Regions from separate parts of the Martinezella jaguaris genome, predicted to be linked through region 2. Evidence: riboswitches for the same ligand, from Rfam matches in the RefSeq annotation. Region 2 holds a riboswitch; each other region holds the start of a gene.
The links. A riboswitch is a leader RNA that binds a small molecule or an ion and turns the genes downstream of it on or off. The one in region 2 is predicted to bind thiamine pyrophosphate.
Positions count from the first base shown of each region.

Region 1: another riboswitch for thiamine pyrophosphate. It lies ahead of thiC (phosphomethylpyrimidine synthase ThiC); the one in region 2 lies ahead of thiM (hydroxyethylthiazole kinase).
Region 3: another riboswitch for thiamine pyrophosphate. It lies ahead of CCGE525_RS19675 (YkoF family thiamine/hydroxymethylpyrimidine-binding protein); the one in region 2 lies ahead of thiM (hydroxyethylthiazole kinase).

Region 1 is NZ_CP032696.1:170,812-178,559, forward strand. It holds gene CCGE525_RS34925 (cation-translocating P-type ATPase) at 1-1,709, shown strand, start outside; gene ccoS (cbb3-type cytochrome oxidase assembly protein CcoS) at 1,706-1,867, shown strand; gene CCGE525_RS34935 (OmpW/AlkL family protein) at 2,288-2,968, shown strand; TPP riboswitch at 3,162-3,273, shown strand; gene thiC (phosphomethylpyrimidine synthase ThiC) at 3,366-5,192, shown strand; gene thiO (glycine oxidase ThiO) at 5,194-6,165, shown strand; gene thiS (sulfur carrier protein ThiS) at 6,165-6,362, shown strand; gene CCGE525_RS34955 (thiazole synthase) at 6,365-7,138, shown strand; gene CCGE525_RS34960 (thiamine phosphate synthase) at 7,135-7,746, shown strand.
Region 2 is NZ_CP032695.1:1,457,474-1,465,221, forward strand. It holds gene CCGE525_RS29030 (ABC transporter substrate-binding protein) at 1-521, opposite strand, end outside; gene CCGE525_RS29035 (LacI family DNA-binding transcriptional regulator) at 544-1,563, opposite strand; gene CCGE525_RS29040 (putative quinol monooxygenase) at 1,810-2,121, shown strand; gene CCGE525_RS29045 (EthD family reductase) at 2,166-2,480, shown strand; gene CCGE525_RS29050 (sigma-70 family RNA polymerase sigma factor) at 2,715-3,572, shown strand; gene CCGE525_RS29055 (hypothetical protein) at 3,577-3,762, opposite strand; gene thiD (bifunctional hydroxymethylpyrimidine kinase/phosphomethylpyrimidine kinase) at 3,732-4,553, opposite strand; gene thiE (thiamine phosphate synthase) at 4,550-5,185, opposite strand; gene thiM (hydroxyethylthiazole kinase) at 5,182-5,985, opposite strand; TPP riboswitch at 6,035-6,131, opposite strand; gene CCGE525_RS29075 (MDR family MFS transporter) at 6,255-7,733, opposite strand.
Region 3 is NZ_CP032694.1:4,033,621-4,041,368, reverse strand. It holds gene CCGE525_RS19685 (ABC transporter ATP-binding protein) at 1-740, opposite strand, end outside; gene CCGE525_RS19680 (ABC transporter permease) at 767-1,573, opposite strand; gene CCGE525_RS19675 (YkoF family thiamine/hydroxymethylpyrimidine-binding protein) at 1,590-2,198, opposite strand; TPP riboswitch at 2,189-2,303, opposite strand; gene CCGE525_RS19670 (arylsulfatase) at 2,461-4,068, opposite strand; gene CCGE525_RS19665 (GAF domain-containing protein) at 4,641-5,987, opposite strand; gene CCGE525_RS19660 (hypothetical protein) at 5,984-6,460, opposite strand; gene CCGE525_RS19655 (hemerythrin domain-containing protein) at 6,628-7,335, shown strand; gene CCGE525_RS19645 (squalene cyclase) at 7,577-7,748, opposite strand, start outside.

The sequences.
Region 1 (7,748 bases), on a different replicon from region 2:
TGGCCGTTACGCTTTCCTATGCGGTCTCACTGTCGGAGACGATCCACCACGGGGAGCACGCATGGTTCGACGCCTCCGTGTCGTTGCTGTTCTTCCTGCTTATCGGCCGCACGCTCGATTACATGATGCGGCAAAAGGCGCGGGCTGCCGTCAACAGCCTGGCGAGGCTTGCGCCACGCGGCGCGCCGGTAATAGCCGCCGACGGCAGCAAGCGCCACACCGCGATTGAGGATATCCGCATCGGTGATCACGTCTTCATTGGCGCGGGCGAACGCATCCCTGTCGATGGCGTCGTGACCGCCGGCACGGGCGAGCTGGATCTCACCGTCGTCACGGGCGAAAGTACGCCAGTTGCCGTCGCGAACGGCGCGGAGGTGAGATCGGGCGCGATGAACCTCATGGCGTCATTGACCATTCGCGCGACGAAGACGGCGGAAAACTCGCTGCTTGCAGAAATAATAAACCTTATGGAGGCGGCAGAAGGGGGCAGGGCGCGCTATCGCAGGATCGCGGATCGTGCAGCAAGCCTTTACGCTCCGGCAGTTCATTTGCTTGCGCTGGTTTCCTTTCTTGCCTGGGGCTTCCTTGGCGGAGATTGGAAGCATGCCATGCTTGTCGCGGTCGCGGTGCTGATCATCACTTGTCCTTGCGCGCTTGGATTAGCGGTGCCAGTCGTCCAGGTCGTTGCCGCGGGCAGCCTGTTTCGCCGCGGCATCATCATTAAGGACGGGTCCGCTTTGGAGCGGCTCGCTGAAATCGATACCGTCGTGTTCGACAAGACCGGTACGCTGACGATGGGCCAGCCACGGCTCGTCGAGATGGTGGAGGTGGGGCCGGAGGAAAAGGCGATCGCGGCCGGTCTTGCAGAGCATTCCCGCCATCCGCTCTCCCTGGCGTTGCCGCGGAGTGCCGGTGGCAACGGGCAACGGTTCGACAGCGTTGTCGAGATTCCGGGCGCGGGCCTCGAGGTCGAAACCACCGCCGGCCTATATCGTCTCGGCAATACGGGGTTCGCTTGTTTGATCCCGCCGCGCGAAGAAAAAGAAGCCGATGGCTCGCTCTGCGAGGTCGTGCTGTCGAGGAATGGCATCGAAGTCGCCCGTTTCTACTTCGAAGACACGCTTCGCCCCGGGGCAGCCGAGGCTATTGGCGAACTTAGTCGCGCGGGATTGCAGACAATGATCCTGTCCGGCGACCGGCAAGCCGTGGTCGCGGCGACGGCACGAGCATTGCATATGGATCGGTGGATTGCCGAATCCAATCCGAAGCAGAAGGTGGAGGAGTGTGCCCGTTTGAGCGAGGCCGGCAACAGGGTCATGATGGTTGGCGACGGCATCAACGACGCGCCGGCGCTGGCGGCAGCACATGTGTCGATGGCGCCCGCGACCGCTTCCGACATCGGCCGGCAGGCTGCGGACCTCGTATTCCTTAACGACCGGCTCGACGCGGTTCCCGAAGCAATCTCACTTGCGCGAACAGCAACTACCTTGATCCGACAGAACTTCGCACTTGCCATCGGTTATAACTTGCTCGCTGTTCCCATCGCCATCGCGGGCCATGCCACGCCGCTTGTCGCAGCCATCGCAATGTCCTGCTCTTCGCTGATAGTCGTGACGAATACATTGCGCCTGAATGGGTGGCGAGTTCGGTTGGTATGCGAGGCTCGTGCTGCCGATCCCGCCCCGCAGAAGGAGGTCTCCATTTCATGAGCGTGCTGATCTATTTGATCCCGCTTGCTTTGTTCATGGGTGCGCTTGGCATTGGAGCATTTCTGTGGTCGCTTGAGAGCGGGCAGTATGACGATTTGGAAGGCGCTTCCTGGCGCATTCTAGGGAATGAGGGTGATGCACCCGATGAGGAGCAATAAAACGAGAATAGCAAGCACAGTTGACAAGGAATAAAATTGCCTTGGTTTCGCAAGCGCTGCGAATCACCGACGGTCCCGCTCGAACAGCCTGCTTCCGCAATGACCAGCCGAAACCGGGTTGATGTTGCCCGCGGCTTTCCGATCGCCTGGGAATAGTCGATCTCGTCTCATGCCAAACACGAAAGTATACCGTCAAGCCGCAGCAAAAGGGCTTTCCCGCCGTCCTTGCTACTGTTGCGCCAAATTCGCCGCAGCAAGCACCTTTTCACGTGTCTTATTGTTGCGAAACTGCCACAGAAGGAGCGGGTTTGTCCGCGATAAACAGACTAATCTCCTTTAGTTGAGCCGCCTCAAATCATGGCGAGCCAGCCGATGCTACTGCTCCTCGACTGAACGAATTTCGGATCGAAGGAGACAAGGATGACTTCCAACGACATCGCACGTGCCATCGTCGCTGCCGCAGCATTGGTTGCCGTTAGCACTGCAGAAGCTGCCGATCTGCCGACACCACAAGCTAAGGCTCCCATCCGCGCGGTGGCGAACCGAAGCCCATGGCAGATGCGGCTGCGGGCGCTTGGTGTGGTCACCACCGATTCTGGACGCGTCGACGGATTGCCGGGTTCGGATCTTTCCTTCTCGGACACGATCATACCAGAATTCGATATCTCGTATTTCTTCACCGAGAATATCGCTGCGGAACTCATCCTCGGTACCACTTACGCCAAGGTCCATGGCGGCGGCTCGATTTCAGCGCTTGGCGAGATTGGCAAGACCTGGCTGCTGCCGCCAACGCTCACGTTACAATACCATTTCACCGAGCTTGGCGCTTTTCGGCCTTATGTCGGCGCCGGCGTCAACTACACGGTCTTCTACAACCAGTCAGGAAAAACTGCGCGCAGCCTCGATGTCAAAAACACATTCGGTGTCGCCCTGCAGGCTGGCTTCGACTATATGATCGACGACCATTGGGGCATGAACTTCGACGCGAAAAAAATATTCCTGAGGCCTGATTTCGATGCCAATGTCGGTGGCGCTGGCGTCAGTGGCAAGGCTAAGCTCGATCCATGGCTGCTCGGCGCCGGCGTGACCTATCGTTTCTAGTCGATGAAGCTTCTGGGCGACCAGCAACCCCTTTTGCGATAGAAGAAGCGCTTGCGATATGGTCAAGAACGACATTGCAGGCAGCAGCTTCTACCACGCCTCCCGAAAGGTTCGTCAAATGGAGAGCATGCAGGACCAATCAACGCAGATCGCTGCCGGCTTGACAGCTTCATCTGGCAAGCATTAGCATCTTCCTATTCACCAGGGGGGTCCCGGCAAGGGGCTGAGATACTGCTAGCGTGCGCAGTGACCCGTTGAACCTGATCCAGTTCATACTGGCGTAGGGACGGTGCAAGCGCTCGAAGGCTTCGGATTCCCGCGTGGGTTCCATGCCGGCGTCTTTCCATCATTCCGGCTGATTGACTGGGTCTCCAACTGCAACTTGGAGCCTCAAACCATGACCATTGCCGCAAACAACCTCACCCCGACCGTCACCACCGGCCCGCTGCCGGCGTCACGCAAGATCTACATTCCGGGAGACATACACACCGACATCCGCGTACCGATGCGCGAGATCAGCGTCCATCCGACCTCGGGCGAGCCGCCGGTCGTCGTCTATGATTCCTCCGGTCCCTATACTGTCCAAGCGGCAGATATCCGCATCGAGCAAGGCCTGCCGCAGCTCCGTCGCGACTGGGTGCTTACTCGCGGCGATGTCGAAGCCTATGAAGGCCGCCATGTGCGCCCCGAGGACAACGGTTTTGTTAGCGGCGAGCGGCTGACGCCGCAATTCCCAGGGCGACGCCAACCGCTGCGGGCCAGAGACGGCAAGGCAGTGACCCAACTTGCCTATGCGCGGGCCGGCATCATCACGCCGGAAATGGAGTTCATCGCCATCCGCGAAAATCTCGGCCGCAAGGCGAAAGCCGAGGCCTTGATTCGCGACGGCGAGAGTTTCGGCGCCCATATTCCGGATCATGTGACGCCGGAATTCGTCCGCCAGGAGGTTGCCGTCGGCCGGGCGATCATCCCGGCCAATATCAATCACCCGGAAAGCGAGCCGATGATCATCGGCCGGAATTTCCTGGTGAAGATCAACGCCAATATCGGCAATTCCGCCGTTACTTCCTCGATGGCGGAAGAGGTCGAAAAGATGGTCTGGGCCGCCCGCTGGGGCGCCGATACCGTGATGGATCTTTCGACCGGCCGCAACATCCACAACATCCGCGAATGGATCATCCGCAACTCGCCGCTGCCGATCGGCACCGTGCCGCTCTATCAGGCGCTGGAGAAGGTGGATGGCATTGCCGAGAACCTCACCTGGGAGGTCTATCGTGACACGCTGATCGAACAGGCCGAGCAGGGCGTCGACTATTTCACTATCCATGCTGGCGTACGACTGCATTACATCCCGCTGACCGTCAATCGCGTAACCGGCATCGTCTCGCGCGGCGGTTCGATCATGGCAAAGTGGTGTCTCCATCATCATCGCGAGAGCTTCCTTTACGAGCATTTCGAGGATATCTGCGACATCTGCCGCGCCTATGACGTCTCCTTCTCGCTCGGCGACGGCCTGCGCCCCGGCTCGATCGCCGATGCCAACGACGCCGCGCAGTTCGCCGAACTCGAGACGCTGGGCGAACTGACGAAGATCGCTTGGGCCAGGGATTGCCAGGTGATGATCGAAGGGCCCGGCCATGTACCGATGCACAAGATCAAGGAAAACATGGACAAGCAGCTCGCCGTCTGTGGCGAGGCGCCCTTCTACACGCTTGGGCCGCTGACGACGGATATCGCGCCGGGCTACGATCACATCACCTCGGGCATCGGTGCGGCGATGATCGGCTGGTTCGGTACTGCCATGCTCTGCTACGTCACCCCGAAGGAGCATCTTGGCCTGCCCGACCGCAACGACGTCAAGACCGGCGTCATCACCTACAAGATCGCCGCCCATGCGGCAGATCTCGCTAAGGGTCACCCAGCCGCCCGTATCCGCGACGATGCATTGTCGCGTGCCCGCTTCGAATTCCGCTGGGAGGACCAGTTCAACCTGTCGCTCGATCCCGATACCGCCCGCAGCTTCCATGACGAAACCCTGCCAAAGGAAGCCCATAAGGTTGCGCATTTTTGCTCGATGTGTGGCCCGAAATTCTGTTCGATGAGGATTTCGCACGACATCCGCGCCGAGGCGCAGAAGGAGGGGCTGGAAGCGATGGCCGCGAAATACCGGGAGGGCGGCGACCTCTACATGCCGATCGATGAAACCGCACATCCGGCCGAGTGACATGCGTATCCTCGTCAAAGGAGCCGGTGTCGCCGGCCTCACGGTGGCTCACGAACTGCATACCCGCGGTGCTGAGGTCACAATCGTAGATCCCAGCCAGAATTTCGACCGGGCAGCCTCCTGGCTCGCCGGCGGCATGCTGGCGCCATGGTGCGAGCGGGAAAGCGCCGATGAGGCCGTGCTCGAACGCGGTCGGGATTCCGCCGACCGATGGGAAGCGATTTTGCCGGGCAAAGTCGTTCGCAACGGCACGCTTGTCGTCGCGCCGAACCGGGATCAAAGCGAGCTGAAGCGATTCGCTAGCCGCACGACGGGTTATCGTTGGGTTGACGAAGACGAAATCCCCGTCCTCGAGCCTTGGCTTGCCGTTCGCTTCCGGCAAGGCCTGTTCTTTCCGCAGGAAGCCCATCTGGACGCGCGCGAGGCGCTACGTTCACTGAAAGCGGATTTGTTGGTGAAGGGTGTGACCTTCGTCAATGAAATCGCGGATGACCGCGAGTTCCCTGGCATCGTCGATTGCACCGGGGCCGCGCGCATCGGCAAAAGCCGGGAGTTGCGCGGTGTGCGGGGCGAGATGCTCTATCTGCAGACGGAGGAAGTCGCCCTTGCGCGGCCTGTCCGCCTGCTGCATCCGCGTTTTCCGGTCTATATCGTGCCGCGCGGCAAGGGCCTGTTCTTGGTCGGCGCGACAATGATTGAAACGGACTTCCAAGGGCAGATCACCGCCCGCTCGCTGATGGAGCTGCTGAACGCCGCCTATGCGCTGCATCCCGCTTTCGCCGATGCCACCATCGTCGAAACTGGCACAGGCATACGCCCGGCCTTTCCAGACAACCTTCCCCGCGTAATGCGGGAGGCCAATGTCATCTTCCTCAATGGTTTTTATCGCCACGGTTTTTTACTGGCACCGACCATGGCGGCTGAAGCTGCGGACATGGTCTTTTCCGGGCCAACGAAGCAAAGGAGCCGCTGATGCGCCTGATCATAAACGGTGAACCCGAGACGATTGCCGCAACCACACTTTCGCAGCTTCTGGCCGCGCTCGCCTATGAGGGCGAGTGGCTGGCGACCGCCGTCAACGGCGAACTCGTTCATCGCGAGGATCGCGACGATCACCTTCTGAACGACAATGACAGGATCGAAATCCTGACCCCGATGCAGGGAGGCTGACCATGCTTGATCTCTACGGAACCCAGATTGGATCGCGACTCCTTCTCGGCACTGCGCGTTATCCCTCGCCGGCCGTCCTGGCCGAGGCCGTCAGGCGATCCAGGACGGAGATTGTCACCGTGTCACTGCGGCGTGAAATGGCCGGTGGACGCAATGGCGGCGCATTTTTCGACATGATCCGGGCGCTCGGCGTCAGCGTTCTTCCCAACACCGCCGGCTGCCATGGCGTATCCGAGGCCGTGCTGACGGCCAAGATGGCGCGCGAGGTGTTTCAGACCAACTGGATCAAGCTGGAGGTGATCGGCAATCACGATACGCTGCAGCCGGATGTCTTCGCGCTGGTGGAAGCGACCCGCATTCTCGCAAGCGATGGCTTTGAGGTCTTTCCCTATACGACTGACGACTTGGTCGTGGCCGAGCGCCTGCTGGAGGCGGGATGCAAGGTGTTGATGCCCTGGTGCGCGCCGATCGGCACCGCGGCGGGGCCGCTCAATCTTTCCGCCCTTCGATCCATGCGCGCGCATTTTCCAGATGTGCCGCTGATCGTCGACGCGGGCATCGGCCGCCCGTCGCATGCAACGACGGTGATGGAGCTGGGTTTCGATGCGGTCCTTCTCAACACCGCGGTTGCCGGCGCCGGCGATCCCGCCACCATGGCGGAAGCCTTCGCCAAGGCCATTGAGGCCGGCCACCAGGCATTCGGCGCCGGCATGCTGGAGCCGCGCGACATGGCGGTTCCGTCGACACCCGTAATCGGAAAGGCGGTTTTCGCGTGAAGCTCGATCCCTTCTATCTGATCGTCGACAGTGCCGCCTGGATCGAAAGGCTGGTGCCGTTTGGTGTCAAACTCGTGCAACTGCGCGTCAAGGAACGGGCGCTATCGGATATACGCATAGATATCCGGCGGGCAAAAGCAGTCTGTGCGGCGCACGGATGCCAGTTGATCGTCAACGACTATTGGCAGCTCGCGATCGAAGAGGGCTGCGATTTCGTCCATCTCGGCCAGGAGGATCTTGCCGCCGCCGATCTTTCTGCCATTCGCGCCGCCGGACTGAAACTGGGGTTATCGACACATGACGAGGCGGAGTTGGCGACGGCGCTTGCCGCCGAACCCGACTACATCGCCCTCGGACCGATCTATCCGACCATTCTCAAGGCCATGGCCTGGGCGCCGCAGGGGCTCGACCGGATCCGCGACTGGAAGAGCCGCATCGGCCGGCTGCCGCTTGTCGCCATTGGTGGACTGACCGTGGAGCGCATTGCCGGCGTGTTCGAAAATGGGGCCGATAGTGCGGCGGTCGTAACCGATATTGTCTTGAGCGAGAATCCGGAACAGAAAACCAGGGAATGGATCGCAACAACCAAGACCTTGAGGTACCCGTGAAC
Region 2 (7,748 bases):
TCAGCCAGAGCTTCGAATTCGGCAATGGTGGTCGGCGCTTTCCAGCCGTTGGTGTTGAACAACGTCTTGTTGTAGAACAGGCCGAGCGTCTCATAGGTCTTGGCGAGCGCATAAAGCTTACCGTTATACTTTCCGAGCTCGAGGAAGAGCGGCAGCAGATTGTCGTTCCAGCCGTATTTCTTGGCATAGTCGTCGAGCGGCAGGAGCTGTCCGGCCTGGGCCATGGCGGCTACATAGCTTGGACCGGCGGTAAAGACGACGTCCGGGCCGGTGCCCGCAAGCATGGCGACGCGGAGCTGCTTGTCGAGGTCAGAGCCGCGAAAATCGATGCTCAGAAGATCCTCGGGATGGGCGGTATTAAACGGATCGACCAGCAGGTTCTTCAGATTGTCCTGGTTTTCCGGCGAGGCGGACTCGTACCAGAACGTCACAGGCTTCTGGTCCGCCGCGAATGCGAGGCGAGGCAGAAGCGGTAGGCTGGCCAGGCCGAGCCCGGCTTTCAAAACTGTACGGCGTTGCATATTTTCCTCCTCCAGGTTTGTCTTACGGGGTCTGCGTCGAGCCCCTCTTGATGAGTTCGAAAGGCATTTCGAGCGCGGTTCCCGCGCCGGTCTTGGTGCCGCGCAATCGCTCCATGAGCGTGTGGGCGGCGCGTTCTCCCATCTGCCATTGAAACTGGGCGACGGTGGTCAGCGTTGGCGTGACAAGCTTGGCCGCGGAAATATCGTCGAAGCCGACGACCGCGATGTCGCCAGGAATATCGATATTGCGCTCGCGGAGCGTCTGCATGACGCCGATCGCCATCAGGTCATTGGCGGCGAAAATCGCGGTCGGCCGGAATGCGCTGGCAAGAATGGTTTCCGCCGCCCGTATGCCGCCGATCTCGCTGAACTCGTCGTCGACAACGACATGTTCCTCATAACCGGCATTGGCGAGCGCGGTTAGATATCCCTCGATACGATTGCCTTGCGGGCCGCCGCGCCCGGCGATCATCGCGATACGCTGATGGCCTTGGGCGATCAAATATTCCGTCACGGCAAAAGCGGCTGCCTGGCTGTCGACGAAGATGTCGTCGACGGCGATGTCGCCACCGCGCTTCTTCGAGGATTCAATCCGCACGATGGGTACGCCGGCCTCGATCAACGGGCTGAAATCGCTGGCGCGAAGAGTGAAGAATACGCCAATCACCCCGTCGACACGCCCTTGCCGCGCCCAATCGAGAAAGTGCCGCTCGCGATCGGATGAACCATCTGTATTGACCGCGATGACGTCGTAATTCAGGCCGTCGGTGACCGACTGAATGCCGCGGATAAGCGAAGGATAGAACGGATTGGTGATGTCGGGCACGATGCAAGCGATCGTCATCGATCGGCTGGTCTTCAGCGCCTGCGCAAACCGATTGGGAACATAGCCAAGATCTTTCGCCGCCTTGGTGATGCGCGCCCATGTCTCGGCGGGGATGGACAGCGCGCCGCCGCCGCTCAGCACGAGCGATACTGTCGCCTGCGAGACACCTGCCGCCTTTGCCACATCCTTCTGTGTCGCCCGTCCGCCCGCCAACATAATCTCGCTTATACGTATTACTGATACGTATAAATAAACAGCGTGCATCGATCGAGTCAAGGAAAATGCCGTTAGGAGGGAAGAGAGCGAGATGCTTGCAACCAGCGGCAGACGGCCTTCGGTTCTGGCCCAGATTCAAAGGACTAGGCGGGCGCGCGAAACGATTTCCAAAAAATCTAGTAGGTCGCGATCCGTTTCCACTCTTCGGGTCGTCTTTGGCATGTCTGAAACAGAAGGAGACACTGCATGTCCGACGAGTCCGTCATTTTGATCAATCTGTTGAAGGTTAAACCCGGGAAGCAGGACGTACTGATCGCGCTCTTGAAGCAGAACACCGAGACCGTGGTCTGCACACTCCACGGCTGGAAGACAACCCGGCTGATCGCGGCAAAGGATGGCGCCAGCGTCGTTATCTACTCCGAGTGGGAGACCTCGGAGGCCATTGAGGCGATGCGCAACGATCCACGCATGAAAGCCTATTTCCCACAGATCATTGAGCTGGCGAGCTTGGACTCGATGGTGGGCTTGCCGGTATTCGACGAAACCCGGTGGAATTGAACACAGATCAGGTTGCGTAACCCAAGTAACAAAGGAGAATTGCAATGGCTCGGATGGTCGTTATTTACCCAACACCGAAGAATGTCGAGGAATTTGACCGGCATTACTTCGAAATCCACGTGCCTCTCGCCAAGAAGATCCCAGGTCTCAGGAAATACGAGGTCAACGACGGTCCTATTGCTACGCCGATAGGAAGCACCACTATTCATCGGATCGGAACGCTGTATTTCGACGACCTTGCGGCAATTGAAAAGGCGTTTGCGAGCTCCGAGGGACAAGCGGCTGGCGCGGATCGCCGAATTTTCGCGCCCGATGACTCGGGCGTGCAAATGTTCCTTTTTGACAATAAGGAAGTTTGAAACCATCCCCCTTTGTTCGTCTCGGCGGGCGTGGGGGCAAATGGCGGGTGGCGCTTATACATGCGGGATCGCGACGGTTGACAGCGCCATCGGCGGCAAGACAATTATCCACACATTGGAAAGCAGCCACTCGCCATTTCTGTCACAACCGGCCATCTTGTCGAAGATTCTCATCGACATTTGTGACCAATGCCGAACGGAACAGAGCGCGGAAGCGTTGTAGGTCCCGATTACATGAACACCGACGAATTCGAAGATCGTCTGAAAGCGCTGCGGCCACGCCTTCATCGCTACTGCGCGCGCATGACGGGATCGGCGGTCAATGGCGAGGATGTCTTGCAGGACACGCTGGTCAAGGCCCTTCACGCGCGAGCTGATGGCGCCGGCGTGGATAATCTCGAGGGCTGGCTGTTTCGCATCGCCCACAATGCGAGCCGCGATTTCCTGCGCGCCAGGTCCCGGAGCACGATCGTTCCGCTCACCGAAGATGTCGAAGCGGCGCCCATGGCCGAGGCGGACATCGTCGCATTCAGCTTTCAGACATTTCTGCGGTTGCCGGAACTTCAGCGCTGCGCGGTGATCCTCAAGGATGTTCTGGGTCATTCGGTCGAAGAGATCGCGGGCATCGCCGAATGCTCTCCGGCCGCTGCCAAATCGGCGCTTCAGCGCGGGCGAGCCGCGCTACGGCAACTCGCGCAGGCGCCAGAAGACACCCGGCTGCCGCTGATGTCCGATTCTGACCGGCAGAAAATCACCGCTTATGTCGATCTGTTTCGCAGCGGCGATTTCGACGCAATCCGCGCCATGCTCGCCGATGACGTGAAGCTCGATCTGGTGAACCGGCTGCAATGGGAAGGGCGCGACAAGATTGGCCTCTATTTCACGCGCTATGCCGAAGAGACGAAATGGCGCTTCGCTTTGGGCGCGGTTGAAGGGCTGCCGGCCATGCTGGTCTTCGACAGCACTGGCCCGATGGAAAGACCTGCGCATTTTATCCTGGTCGGCTGGTCGGAAAGCCGGATCATCGAGATCCGCGATTTCTTGTTCGCTCCCTATGTGCTCGAAGCCATAGATTGGGTGCGGTTAGGCTGAGTAGCTATGGTCGAGGTTCTAGCCGCGGATCGTCGAATGCCAGCCAATGGCGGCCGACTGCGATTTCATCCTTCGTGTCGTCAGGGGCGAAGGCGGCTGCGATCGCCGTACCGAAACCGCCGCCGGCGTCGGAGACAACCTGTTCGTCGAAAGGCAGGGTCAGGCCGAATGTGCTTTTCCGTGCGGCCAAAGCTCGTAGAAATGTTGAACCGGCCCATGGCCGGTACCGACCGACAGCGAGTCGGCAGCTGCAACCGCACCCGCGAGATACTGCTTGGCCGTGGTGACGGCGTCCCTTAGCGCGGAGCCTTTGGAGATCTCGGCTGCCAAAGCGCTGGAGAGGGTGCAGCCGGTTCCATGCGTGTTCCTGGTCGGAACGCGGTCAGCTTCGAACCAGGTCAAACCTTCCGGGCTTGCAAGCACGTCCGGGCTTTCGTCGCCCGCAAGATGCCCGCCCTTGACCAGGACGGCCAGCGGACCGAGCTTTGCCAGGGCTTCCGCCTGCCGGGCCATCGTCTCGCGATTTTCGGCAACAGGTTCGTGCAGAAGTGCGGCTGCCTCCGGCAGGTTTGGCGTCAGCAACGTGGCCAGCGGAAGAAGCCGGTTAATCAGAACGTCGACGGCGTCGGCGGCGAGAAGCGCTGCTCCGCCCTTGGCGATCATCACCGGGTCGAGCACGACGGGAACATTTCGATGTGGAGCGAGCGCATCGGCGACGGCTTCGGCGATTGGCGCATTCGCAATCATGCCGATCTTGACCGCATCGACGCGCACATCGGCAAAGATGGCTTTGATCTGCTGTGCGACGAATTGCGGAGGAACGGGGTGGACGCCGGAAACGCCTTGCGTGTTCTGGGCCGTCAGCGCAGTTAGGGCCGCCATGCCATAGACGCCACGTGCTGAAAATGCCTTCAGGTCCGCCTGAATACCGGCGCCGCCGGAGGGGTCGGAGCCGGCGATAGAAAGAACGTTTCGGATCATGGGCGCGCCTTTCTGATGGCTCTCGCTATGTCGGCTGCCGCAGCCTGCGGGTCCGGCGTGCCGCATATGGCGGAAACGACGGCAAGGCCGTCGGCTCCAGCCAGGAGGGTATCGGCTGCATGCTCGGCCTTCAGGCCACCGATCGCGACGGAAGGAACGGGGCAGAGATCGACCATGCGGGCCAGACCCGCGAAGCCGATCGGCTGTTTATGGTCAGGTTTGGTCGGAGTCGCAAAAACAGGCCCGATGCCGGCGTAATCGACAATGCCGGGATCGATGGCCGCTGCTAGCGCTTCCGTTTCCACGGAGAGGCCGAGGATCATGTCGGGCCCAATCAATCGACGTGCAGCGCGGGCATCCATGTCATCCTGGCCGATATGCAGACCATCGGCTTCGATTGCGATGGCGGCGTCGACATCGTCATTGATGACGAGGCGTGCCTTCGTGCCAGCCAGCGCCTGCTTCAGCGCACGGCCCGTTTCGATCATATGCGAGGTCGAGGCATGCTTGTCGCGCAACTGTACGATGGTGGCACCACCGGCGACGGCGGCACGTGCGGTTTCCACCATGCCGATACCGGCGCAGAGCACCGGATCGAGAACGAGGTAGAGGGAAAGATCGAAGCTTTTCATGCCGGGGTGATCCGCGCTTCCCGGTCGATCGCCTTCTCATCGAGGGCGGCCAGTGCGTCAAGGAAACGCCAGGAGAAGGAGCCAGGCCCGACCGCTTCGCGGCCCGTCCGTTCGCCCGCGACCGCGAAAGCGGCCAGTGCTGCGACCGAAGCATCGAACGGGTCTTGCGGTCTTGTCGCCGCGAATGCACCGACGAGGCAGGTCAGTGCGCAGCCGAGTGCGGTCACCTGCGGCATCAGCGGCGATCCACCGTTTATGCGCACCGCTCTGTTGCCATCGGTGACGAAATCCGTGGCGCCGGTGACCGCGACGACGGACCGATATTTCCGGGCAAGCAGGATCGCGGCCTCCTCGGCCAATTCGACGGGATCGCGGCTGTCGACGCCCTGGCCACGGCTTGCTCCGCCGGCCAATGCAATGATTTCAGACGCATTGCCGCGGATAACAGCCGGATTGAGCTCCAGCAATTCTGCCACCGCCTTACGCCTGAAGGACGTTGCGTAATGGGCGACGGGATCAAGAACCCAGGGTTTGCCCGCCTTTGTCGCCGACTGCGCGGCCGATACCATGCCGGCCATCCAGTCGGTGGACAAGGTGCCGATATTGATCGTCAATGCGCCGGAGATCTCGGCGAACTCGCCGGCTTCCTCTTCGGCATGCACCATCGCGGGAGACGCTCCGGCGGCCAGCATCACATTGGCGGCGATGTTCATCGCGACAAAGTTGGTAATGCATTGCACCAGCGGAGGATTCGCCCGCATGGCCGTGAGCAGAGCGCCGGGAGTGGTCTGGTTTTGCATATCGCTCCTTTCGGGCGGGGCGAGACGCATAGGGGTGACGATGCAGCTTGCAGGACCCCGAGCGACTCCCTACGCCAGCATTATCTGGTTCAGGTTCAAAGGGTACTTCTCAGCCCGTCATGTGACGGGCGCCCCTGTCTCTCATCACGATCCTTTTCGCAGAGAAAGGCCGCCCTGTCATCAAAAAATCGTCGCGAGACGATCGAGTTTGCGGAGGGTCGGATGCCTGAATTCAAAAACGCGAAGGCATGGCGGACACATCATTTTGTCTAATGGTGGCGTGCCGTATCCGGCCCGTGTTCCGGTTTCCTGATGAAGAAGGCTGCTGCGATCGCTCCCAACGAGATGATCATCCCGCAGAGAAATGCCGCCTTGATGCCCCCGGTTGTTGCCGCGGCGACACTGGCGCCGCTGGCGGAGAGGCTGGCGGCTCGCAGGGTCATGATTGCGACGAACAATGCTGTGCCGGCGGCGCCGGCGACTTGTTGGGTCGCGCCGAGCATGGCGCTGCCGTGCGAATAGAGGTTTGGCGGCAGCGATCCCAGGCTGACGGTGAACAGCGGCGTGAACATCAGTGCCAGGCCAATGCTGAGCACGATATGGGCAATCAGCAGCATCCAGAACGGCGTATCCTGTTGTATGAAAACCAATCCGCCCATGACCACACTCAGCATGATCGCGCCAGGAATGATCAGCGGCGCTGGACCGTATTTGTCGAAGAGGTGCCCGACCCTCGGCGCGCAAAGGCCCATAATCAACCCACCGGGCAGTAACAACAGCCCGGTTTGCAGCGTCGATAGTCCCAGCACGTTTTGCAGATAGATGGGCAGCAGGATGAAGACGCCGAACATCGACATCATCAGGATGGCCATCATGACCATTGAGATCGTGAATGTCTTCGTGGTCAAGGTGCGCAGGTCGAGCAATGCTCGATCCTGTCTCTGCAACCGCAACTGACGCAATACAAAAACCGCAATGACAACAGCACCCGTCAATAGCGGAAACCATGGCGACACCGCCGGCGGATGAAGAGCCGCTTCGCCGAGGCCGCTGAGGCCATAGACGAAACCACCGAAGCCGATGGCGGAGAGAACGATTGAAAGGATATCGATCGGCGCGGTGGTTGGAGTAGTCACATTCCTCATCCGCAAGGTGCCGAGCGCCAATGCGCTGAGCGCGATCGGCAACACCAGGAGGAACAGCCAGCGCCATTCGAGCGTCGAAAGGATCAAGCCGGAAATCGTCGGCCCGATGGCCGGCGCCACCGAAATGACGACAGAGATATTGCCCATGGTTCGGCCGCGGGATTCCGGCGGCACCAAGGTCATCACCGTCGTCATCAACAGCGGCATCATGATCGCCGTGCCCGAGGCCTGCACGATCCGTCCGAGGACCAGCACGGCGAAGCCCGGCGCCAGTGCCGAAATAAGCGTACCGGCGCTGAACAGCGACATGGCGAGAATGAATACCGGCCGCGTATTGAGCCGCTGAAGCAAATAGCCGGTAATCGGGATGACGACGGCCATGGTCAGCATGAATGCTGTGGTGAGCCATTGAGCGGCGCTGGCGGTGATATTGAGATCGGCCATCAGATGGGGCAGCGCTACACCCATGATGGTTTCGTTCAGAATGACAACAAAAGCCGACACCAACAGCAGGGCGATAACGAGTTTATTGCGGGCGCCATGGTCTTCCACGGCGGGGATATCCTGCTCCGCATCGGCAATAGTCTGAGTATCGGGCTTCATGGTTTTGCCTTGGCT
Region 3 (7,748 bases), on a different replicon from region 2:
AGCAAGGTTTCGAGAATGTCGGCCTCGATATCGCGGACGGAGGCGTCGGCAAGATCGGCCAGCTTGCGCGGGCGCGGCACGGGCACGTGGATTTCGCGGATGATCCGCGCGGGGCGCGGTGAAAGCACATAGATGCGGTCGGAGAGGAATACGGCCTCGCGGACGTCATGGGTGATCAGCAGCGCGGTCCAACGGTGATCGGCCCACATGGTCTGCAACCATTCCTGCATCTGCGTGCGCGTCAGCGCATCGAGGGCACCAAGGGGCTCGTCGAGCAGCAGCATGTCGTGCTTCTGCACGACGGTGCGCAGTAGAGCGACGCGCTGGCGCATGCCACCGGAAAGCTGAGCCGGATAATAATTTTCGAAACCTGCAAGACCGAAGGGCTCGAATAATGGCTTGACGATGGCCCGCGCCGCCTTCCTGTCCATGCCCTGAACGCGAAGGCCGAGCGTGGCATTGTCGATGATCCGGCTCCAGGGCATCAGTGCGTCGCGCTGCGGCATGAAGGCGAAGGTGGCGGCGCTTTCGGAGAGCGGCTGGCGATCGAAGACAATGTCGCCACTGCTCGCCTTCTCAGTGCCGGTCAAGAGCCGCAGGATGGTGGATTTGCCGGCGCCGGAGGGGCCGACGATGGTAACGAATTCGCCGTCGTTGACGGTGAGCGAGATGTCGTCCAGTACGGTCATGGTGCCGAAGGATTTGGATATCCCACGGAATTCCAATCTGTGCGCGGTCATTGCCTGTAAGGCCATTGCTTGTAGTGTCATGGCGATGTCGGCCTTTCGCTATGGCGCCAGGGCATCGCCAGATGGCCGAGCAGAACGGTGATCGCAAATAGTGCGAGCGTCAGGCCGGCGCTGACGAAGACCGCGGCGAGCACGAGATCGGGGCGAAAATTGTTCTTTGCGTTGAGAATGTAGATGCCCAGCCCTTTGGCGGCGCCGGCATATTCTGCGAAGATGGCGCCGACGACGGCATAGGTGATCGCGATCCTCAAGCCCGCGAAGAAATAGGGCAGCGCCGAAGGCAGACGGGCCAGGAAGAATATCCGCCAGCGCGAGGCCTTCATCGAGATCAGCAACTCGTGGATATCCTTGTCCGTCGCCTCATAGCCCTGAAGCAACGCCACCAGCATCGGGAAGAAGGTGACGAGGGCGACGAGCAGGATCTTCGGCACTAGGCCGAAGCCGAACCAGAGCACGATGAGTGGCGCAATCGCCACCAACGGCAAGGTTTGGCTGACGACGAAGAGCGGAAACAGCGCGCGGCGCACCGGCCGGGCGAAGTCCATTAGCACCGAAAAGACGAAGGCGACGCCGAGCGAGCAGCCGAAGCCTGCGAGCGTGGCGCTGAGCGTTGGCCATGTGTTGTCGATCAGCGCCTGCCGGTTGATCCAGCCTTGCGCCAGAACGCGCGAGGGCGCCGGCAGGATCGACGGGCGGATGCCGGAGAAATCGGCATAGAGTTCCCAAAGGGCCAGGAAACCCACGGCAGCGGCAATCGCCGACAAGGCGCCGATAATGGCAGTGGGAAGCGCAGATGGCGCAAATGCGGGCAGGCGTCGTGACATGACCGATAAGCTCTGATCAGGCTCTGGTCGGGCTGTTTGCGGATACCGTGACGTCCAGGGTGACATGGCCTTCGGGCGGACCGAAATTGACGAAGGCCTGCTGCAGGGTGGCGAAGATGGCGCCGGCATCGCCCCGCAGCTTGGTGGAGAAGTTCTTGGCCTTATCGAAGGTGCCCGACCGTTTCAGGAAGTCGATGCAGCCATAGATCTCGTCCATATGGTCGCCGGTGCCCATGACATACAGCGAGAATTGCGCAGCTGACGGCTGATCTGTGACCGGTGTCGTGGCAACGGCGGTCAGCGCCGCATCAATACGCTCGGCAAGCGACGCCTTGATGCCGTCCCCGAGATTGACGCCGCAAATCGGATCGTCCGGTTCGCCGGGGCAGCCGCGCGAGACGGCGGCCGAGAGCACGCAATGTTCGCCGGAGCGTGCGGCAAAGACGAAGAGATCGCGCATGGCCGCGAGCAGCACATCGGGCGGGCCGACCAGAAGCGTGGAAATATCGTCGGTTTCGATACGAAGCGCATCACGGTAGGGGTCGAGCGCCTTGATGGCGTCGAAAATGATGCCGGCGAAATTGCCGGACATGGGATACAGGGATACTTGCGCGCCTGAGAACATTTTAACCTCGCTCCGCTGGCATTACCCAGATCAGCTTTGAAGGGTCCGGAGGCATGTCGCCTCACATCTCAGCCCCGGCTTTACGGAGCTCCCCTGTGAACGGCGCGGAAGCTAGCACCGGTCTTTTGACAACGCAATGACAAATATTCAGGTGTCGGCAAGCTGCAGGTGGGTCGAGCTATCGACCCACCTGCAGCTTGCCCCGCCGAGTAGTAGAGCGGCGACAGATCTATTCAACTACATGTGCCTTAAAGCGCGGCCGCTAGTCGCCGGTGACCGACACCCTGGGCGGACGCTTCATATCGATCAAGGGCACTGGATTGTCCGGCCGCTGGAGATCGGGCCGCCAGTCGGTCGAAGCTCCTCCGGGCACGCGCTTGATACTCGGGAAATCAACAATTGATTTGTTGAACTCCATGACGACAGGAACGATCAGCGCGGCGGCCCAGCCGTTGTCCTGTCCCGCCCATTTTCCGGGCGAGGGTCCGGCAAGGCGCGATGCAACCGCACCGTTGAACAACATGTCATACCTCTCGAACGGGTCCATGGTTAAATTGTAGACAGCGCCAGTCGCGCCGAGATCCTGCTCTGCACCAAGCCAAGTGTCCTTGGCCGTCCACAAATATTTCCACGCGATGTTGAGGTCGGGGTTGCTTGGATCGCCTGCGACATCCGCGCGTGCGCCCATGAAGTTTTCGCCGTCAATGTAGACCCACGACCGTCGGGCCGAGTGCTTTGCATTCCCGAGGATGTAGTCGCTATTGTCGATGCTGTCGAAATAGATCGGCTTGCCGTCGTTGTCGGTCCATGCGCCATGCGGCGGCGGGGTCAACCCCGCCATCTTGGCGAGCGTTGCCCAGCAATCGATATGCGACATCATTTCGTCGTACTTCGCGCCGGCCGGGATGTGTCCGGGCCACCACATCAGCCCCGGTACGCGCCAACCCGCCTCAAAAGCAGTGCCTTTCTCACCACGGAACGGCGTGGTGCCTCCGTCGGGATAGGCGTCCTGCCACGCACCGTTGTCTGCGGTCACGATGACGATCGTGTTGGGCGCCTCAAGGCGGATTTCATCCATCACGCGCCCAATATCGTCGTCAAGCTCCAACAGCGCGTCCGAGTAATCGCCGAGGTGCGACTTGCCGGCAAATTTCGGGTTGGGATTGGTTGGATTGTGCATCTTCATGAAATTCACATCCATGAAGAAGGGCTTGTCGTCCTTGGCGTGCTCCTTGATGTAATCGATCGCGGAATCTGTCTGCCTTGTGTCGAATGTCGCCAGATAGTCGTAGGTGATTTCGCTGACTTTCCTTGCCGGCTGACCGGCCGTACCCTCCCACTCATACATGTTCACGACGTCGAAATAGGCGTTCTTGAACTCTGGATTGTAGGACGGGAACCAGGGATGAAAGTATCTGGTGGTGTCGGCGTAGGTGTAGACGCCAGGATAGTAGGCGGCAAACTCCTTCATCTCATCGAAGCCGTGCTCGATCGGGTAGGCCTCCGGCTTGTCGCCGAGATGCCACTTGCCCGAAAAGTAGGTCAAGTAACCGTTCTTCTTGAAGAACTCGGCGATGGTCGGGGTTTCTTTCTTGATGGCATTTTCATCGCCGGGAGCCACCACGATCGAGAGGGCTGAGCGGATCGGAATACGGCCGGTTATAAAGGAGGAGCGGCCCGCAGTGCAGCTTGCCTGGCCGTACCAGGAGGTGAACAGCGCACCCTCCTTGGCGATGCGGTCAACGTTGGGGGTTGGATGGCCGAGGGCGGCGCCTCCTCCTGAATATGCGCCGAAATCGTTCCAGCCGGTATCGTCCGTCATCAACATAATGATGTTGGGTCGCTTCTGCTCCTGCGCCCAAGCCGGCATGTTTGACAGCGCCGTGACGGCCAAGCCCGCCAACAGCCCACGCGCTAGTGTGTGTGTCCGAATTTCATCGATCGGGTCCTCCCGTTTTTCGGTGACGCAGTTCGGTCAACGGGGTCGAACTTCACGATCAATCCTGGCCGAACGGTTCTTCAACAGGATCAAGCAGTGCCGGGGTGACCATCCTCAGTAAATTGCAGCAATTTGCTCATCCGTCACTGCTTGCATGTCATCGGTCCTCGCCCTCAGGACGGCCTTAAAGTTATTGGGTCAGCCCAGTTCGAGCGGCATGGGAAGTGGGACTACTAAATCGGACCGAAGCAAGCGCGGGGGCTAGCACAACACCTTTAGCTTCCGCGAAAACTGCCCTGCAAAGCTGGTCCAAGGCCGCCGGGAGCAATGACTACGCGCCATCGCATTTCCCCAGGTTGCATCATAATGATGAATCTCCGAAAGCGATATTATCCTTTAGGGTGGCTCCCAGCGAGGAAGCGATCACTTTTTGGTGTGAAAACCTCGGTTGCAGTGAAGTTTCATGGACTCCCCATGGCCATTTGTGGCGTAAAGGGGCGCGGTCAGTCTTCCATCACCTCAATCTCGGGATAACCGGCAAGGGTGAGCCGCAGGCGGCCGCGGTCGGCGCGCTCAAGCATGATCGGGCCCGCCTTTTCCTCCAGTCGCCGGCGCAGCAAGATCAGGCGGGTCTCCAGATTGTCCTTGAAATCCGGCAGTTGCAGGCGCCGGTCGCGGCGGATCTCGCGGTTCAGAAAGTCCTGCTTGCCGGTGCGCACATAGTCTTCGAGGAAATGCAGGAGCAGCCGCCCCGGCACGCCGCGGATGAGATAGTCGTCGTCGACGAACAGCGAACCGTCGCGCGGATAGAAGCGCACGGCGATGCGGCGACCCTCGGACACGCTCCCGGCCTTGTCGGTCGACGCCTCCGTCTTCTCGCGCCGGTCTGTTTCCGCCCGCTCGCGTTCCTCGGAAAGGAAGGAGAGCGCGGTGGCGAGATGCGCGGTGATGACGGTCAGCGCCTCCTCGTCGCGATGGCGGAAGGTGAACCGCTCCGTCGATTCCGAAAACAGCACGCCGACGAGCCTTCCTCGCGAGGCAAGCGGCAGTGCGATTTGGCTGAGTGGCTTGTCAAGCGCCGGAAGCGGGATCGGCGTCGCATCCTCGACCCCAGCCATGGCCCGCACCGCCTGGATGTAGCGCTGGCCGCGACTGAGGTCAGTGATCCGCACATTGCGCCGTCGCTCGGCTGCGACACCGATAATGCCGCGCCCGAGCGGAACCTCGGCGCCAAAGCCAAACTGGTCGTAGCCGCGGCTGGCGATCGTCGTCAGCCCGCCGCGTTCGCCGTCCGGCACCAGCACCATGGAATGCCGGTAGCCGAAGAGCTCGCCGAGGCCCTCAAGCGTCGCGTCGAGCAGCGTTTCTGGATCGCCGCAGTCCGACATCCGCGCCGTCAACCTCGCCACCTTGCCCATCAGGTCGGGCAGCACGAGCGGCTCCGGCTCGACCAGCGGATTGGCGGCCGGCACGGCCCGACAGTCATCCACCCGGTAGATGTCGACGGCACGCAGCTTCATGATCCCGCTCATCCGGGCTTCCAGGATCGCCAGATGGATCGCCACCCGCTCGAAGATCTCGCCCTCCGTCTCGGAGCGCGCGAACACCAGGTCGAGCACGTGCTGCTGACCGCTATAACCGTCGACCACCATCACGGTCGCGAACCCGTTGCGCGCCACATTGGCGGCGGTCTTGGAGAAGAACTGATTGGAGAGCGCGACATGCGTCCCGTCGACGTAATGCACATGCGATAGATAGGAGATATTGGGTATTCCGTCCGCATCGGTCGTGGCGATGACGGAGGGAATGACGCCCTCGAAACTGTCCCGCAGACTTTCGAGCGGAATCATGCGACGGCTTCCGGCGTCAGCCTGCGTCCTGCGCCTGGCCCCGGCGTCTGCTCGAAGATTTCTTGTGGCTCGATCGTCAGGCAGACGAGTTCCCGGTCAGAGAGCGTGCTGGAGAGTTGCATCCGGGTAACGCCGAGCGCCAGCATCCGCGCGAGCTGTTCTGCGACATAGGCCTGGCCCAACGCCCGACAAGCGGCATCCGCCGGCCCCGCCTCCAGGATCCGCCCCTTGATCTGGCAGGCCTTGTAGTCGGCTGCCCGCACGTAGGTCGTGGCAATCGGCCGGCCGGCCAGCGCCTCGCCCACGGCCCTCGGCCATTGGCAGCGGGACGCGAGAAAGCGTAGACGTCCGCTCTGCCGGTCGAAGCGTACGCCGGAACCGCGGCCAATCATCGGCCGGCCGGCCTCGTCGCGCGTCGCGAACAAGATCATGACGGGACTTTCTATAAATTCTGCGAGTTCCCGCCCCAGCAATGCTTTTCCCCCTGAAATGCGAGGATGATAATTACTTAGGATATTCTTAGCAATCGTCCCAATTGCTTAGGATGGTTTTAGGAAGCGCCTCGGAAAGGCCTCGGCTATCTCTCGGCGATCAGCCCGGCGCACAGGGAGAGGCGCCGGCCAACCGAGAGGAAACCATCATGAGCCACGAATTCTCGCTTACCAGCATTCCCGATCTCAACGGCCGTTACGACATCTACGGCGCGATACACAAGGGCCTGCGCAAGGCCGGCTGCGACCTGCTCGGACGCCTCGCCACCGCCGATTTTCACAATGCTGAGGAGGCGGTCTTCCTGATCGGCGACCTGCGCAACTACCTGATGCTCGCCGCTTCCCACGTCAGTCACGAGGACGACCACATCCATGTCGCGCTCGCCGCCAAGGGGGTCTCGACCGTCACGCTGGACGAGCAGCACGACGACCATCGCACCGCCTTCCGCGAACTGGAAGAGCTGATCGTCGCCTGGGAAAAGGCCTGGCCGCTGCACAAGGCCGCTTGCGGCCGCAAGCTTTATCTCGCCTTTGCCGCCTATATCGCCGACGACTTCGCGCATATGCACGAGGAGGAGACTGTGACCGGCCCTCTACTGTGGCGCAACTTCACCGACAACGAAATCCTCGGCATCGAGATGGACATCATCGCCTCCCTGCCGCCGGAAAAGAGCATGGCCTTCATGCGCATCATGATCCCGGCGATTAATCCGGCGGAGCGCGCGGCACTCTTGGGCGCCATGAAGAAGGATGCTCCGCCGGAAATCTTCCAGGCAGTCATCGATTTCGCCGTCCGTCCGGGTCTTTCGGCCATCGACTTCGCCCAGCTTGCCGACGCGCTGAAGCTGGTGGCCTGAGAAAGCGACTGCGGACGGAGGATCGAATCTCCGTCTGCAGCATCGCCCAAGAATTTCCGGAGAAGAAACATGTGCAAGCCGAAGGGCGAGGCTGGCATCCCGGCCGAGTGTCCGCGCCGTGGCTGGTGTCGCGGCTGCCCTATGCTGCTTTCCGCCATGGCGGGTGAGGGGATCGCCGCGCGTCTCGACGCGCTCGTCAAGGAAGAGCGCCCGCGGGCCGCGTCGGTCCTCCTAGCCCGGTTCAGTGCCAAAGCTCCCACCATCTGAGCACCCGCATCGCCCGGAGGGTGACCCAGCGTGAGGGCTTGCCCCGCCCGTCGTCGACCTCGAACCAAACTCGCCCTGTCGGGCTCCAGTCGAGCGGCCATCTGCCGCTTTCCAGGCGTCTGGAACGAACATGGTCGATTGCCTCG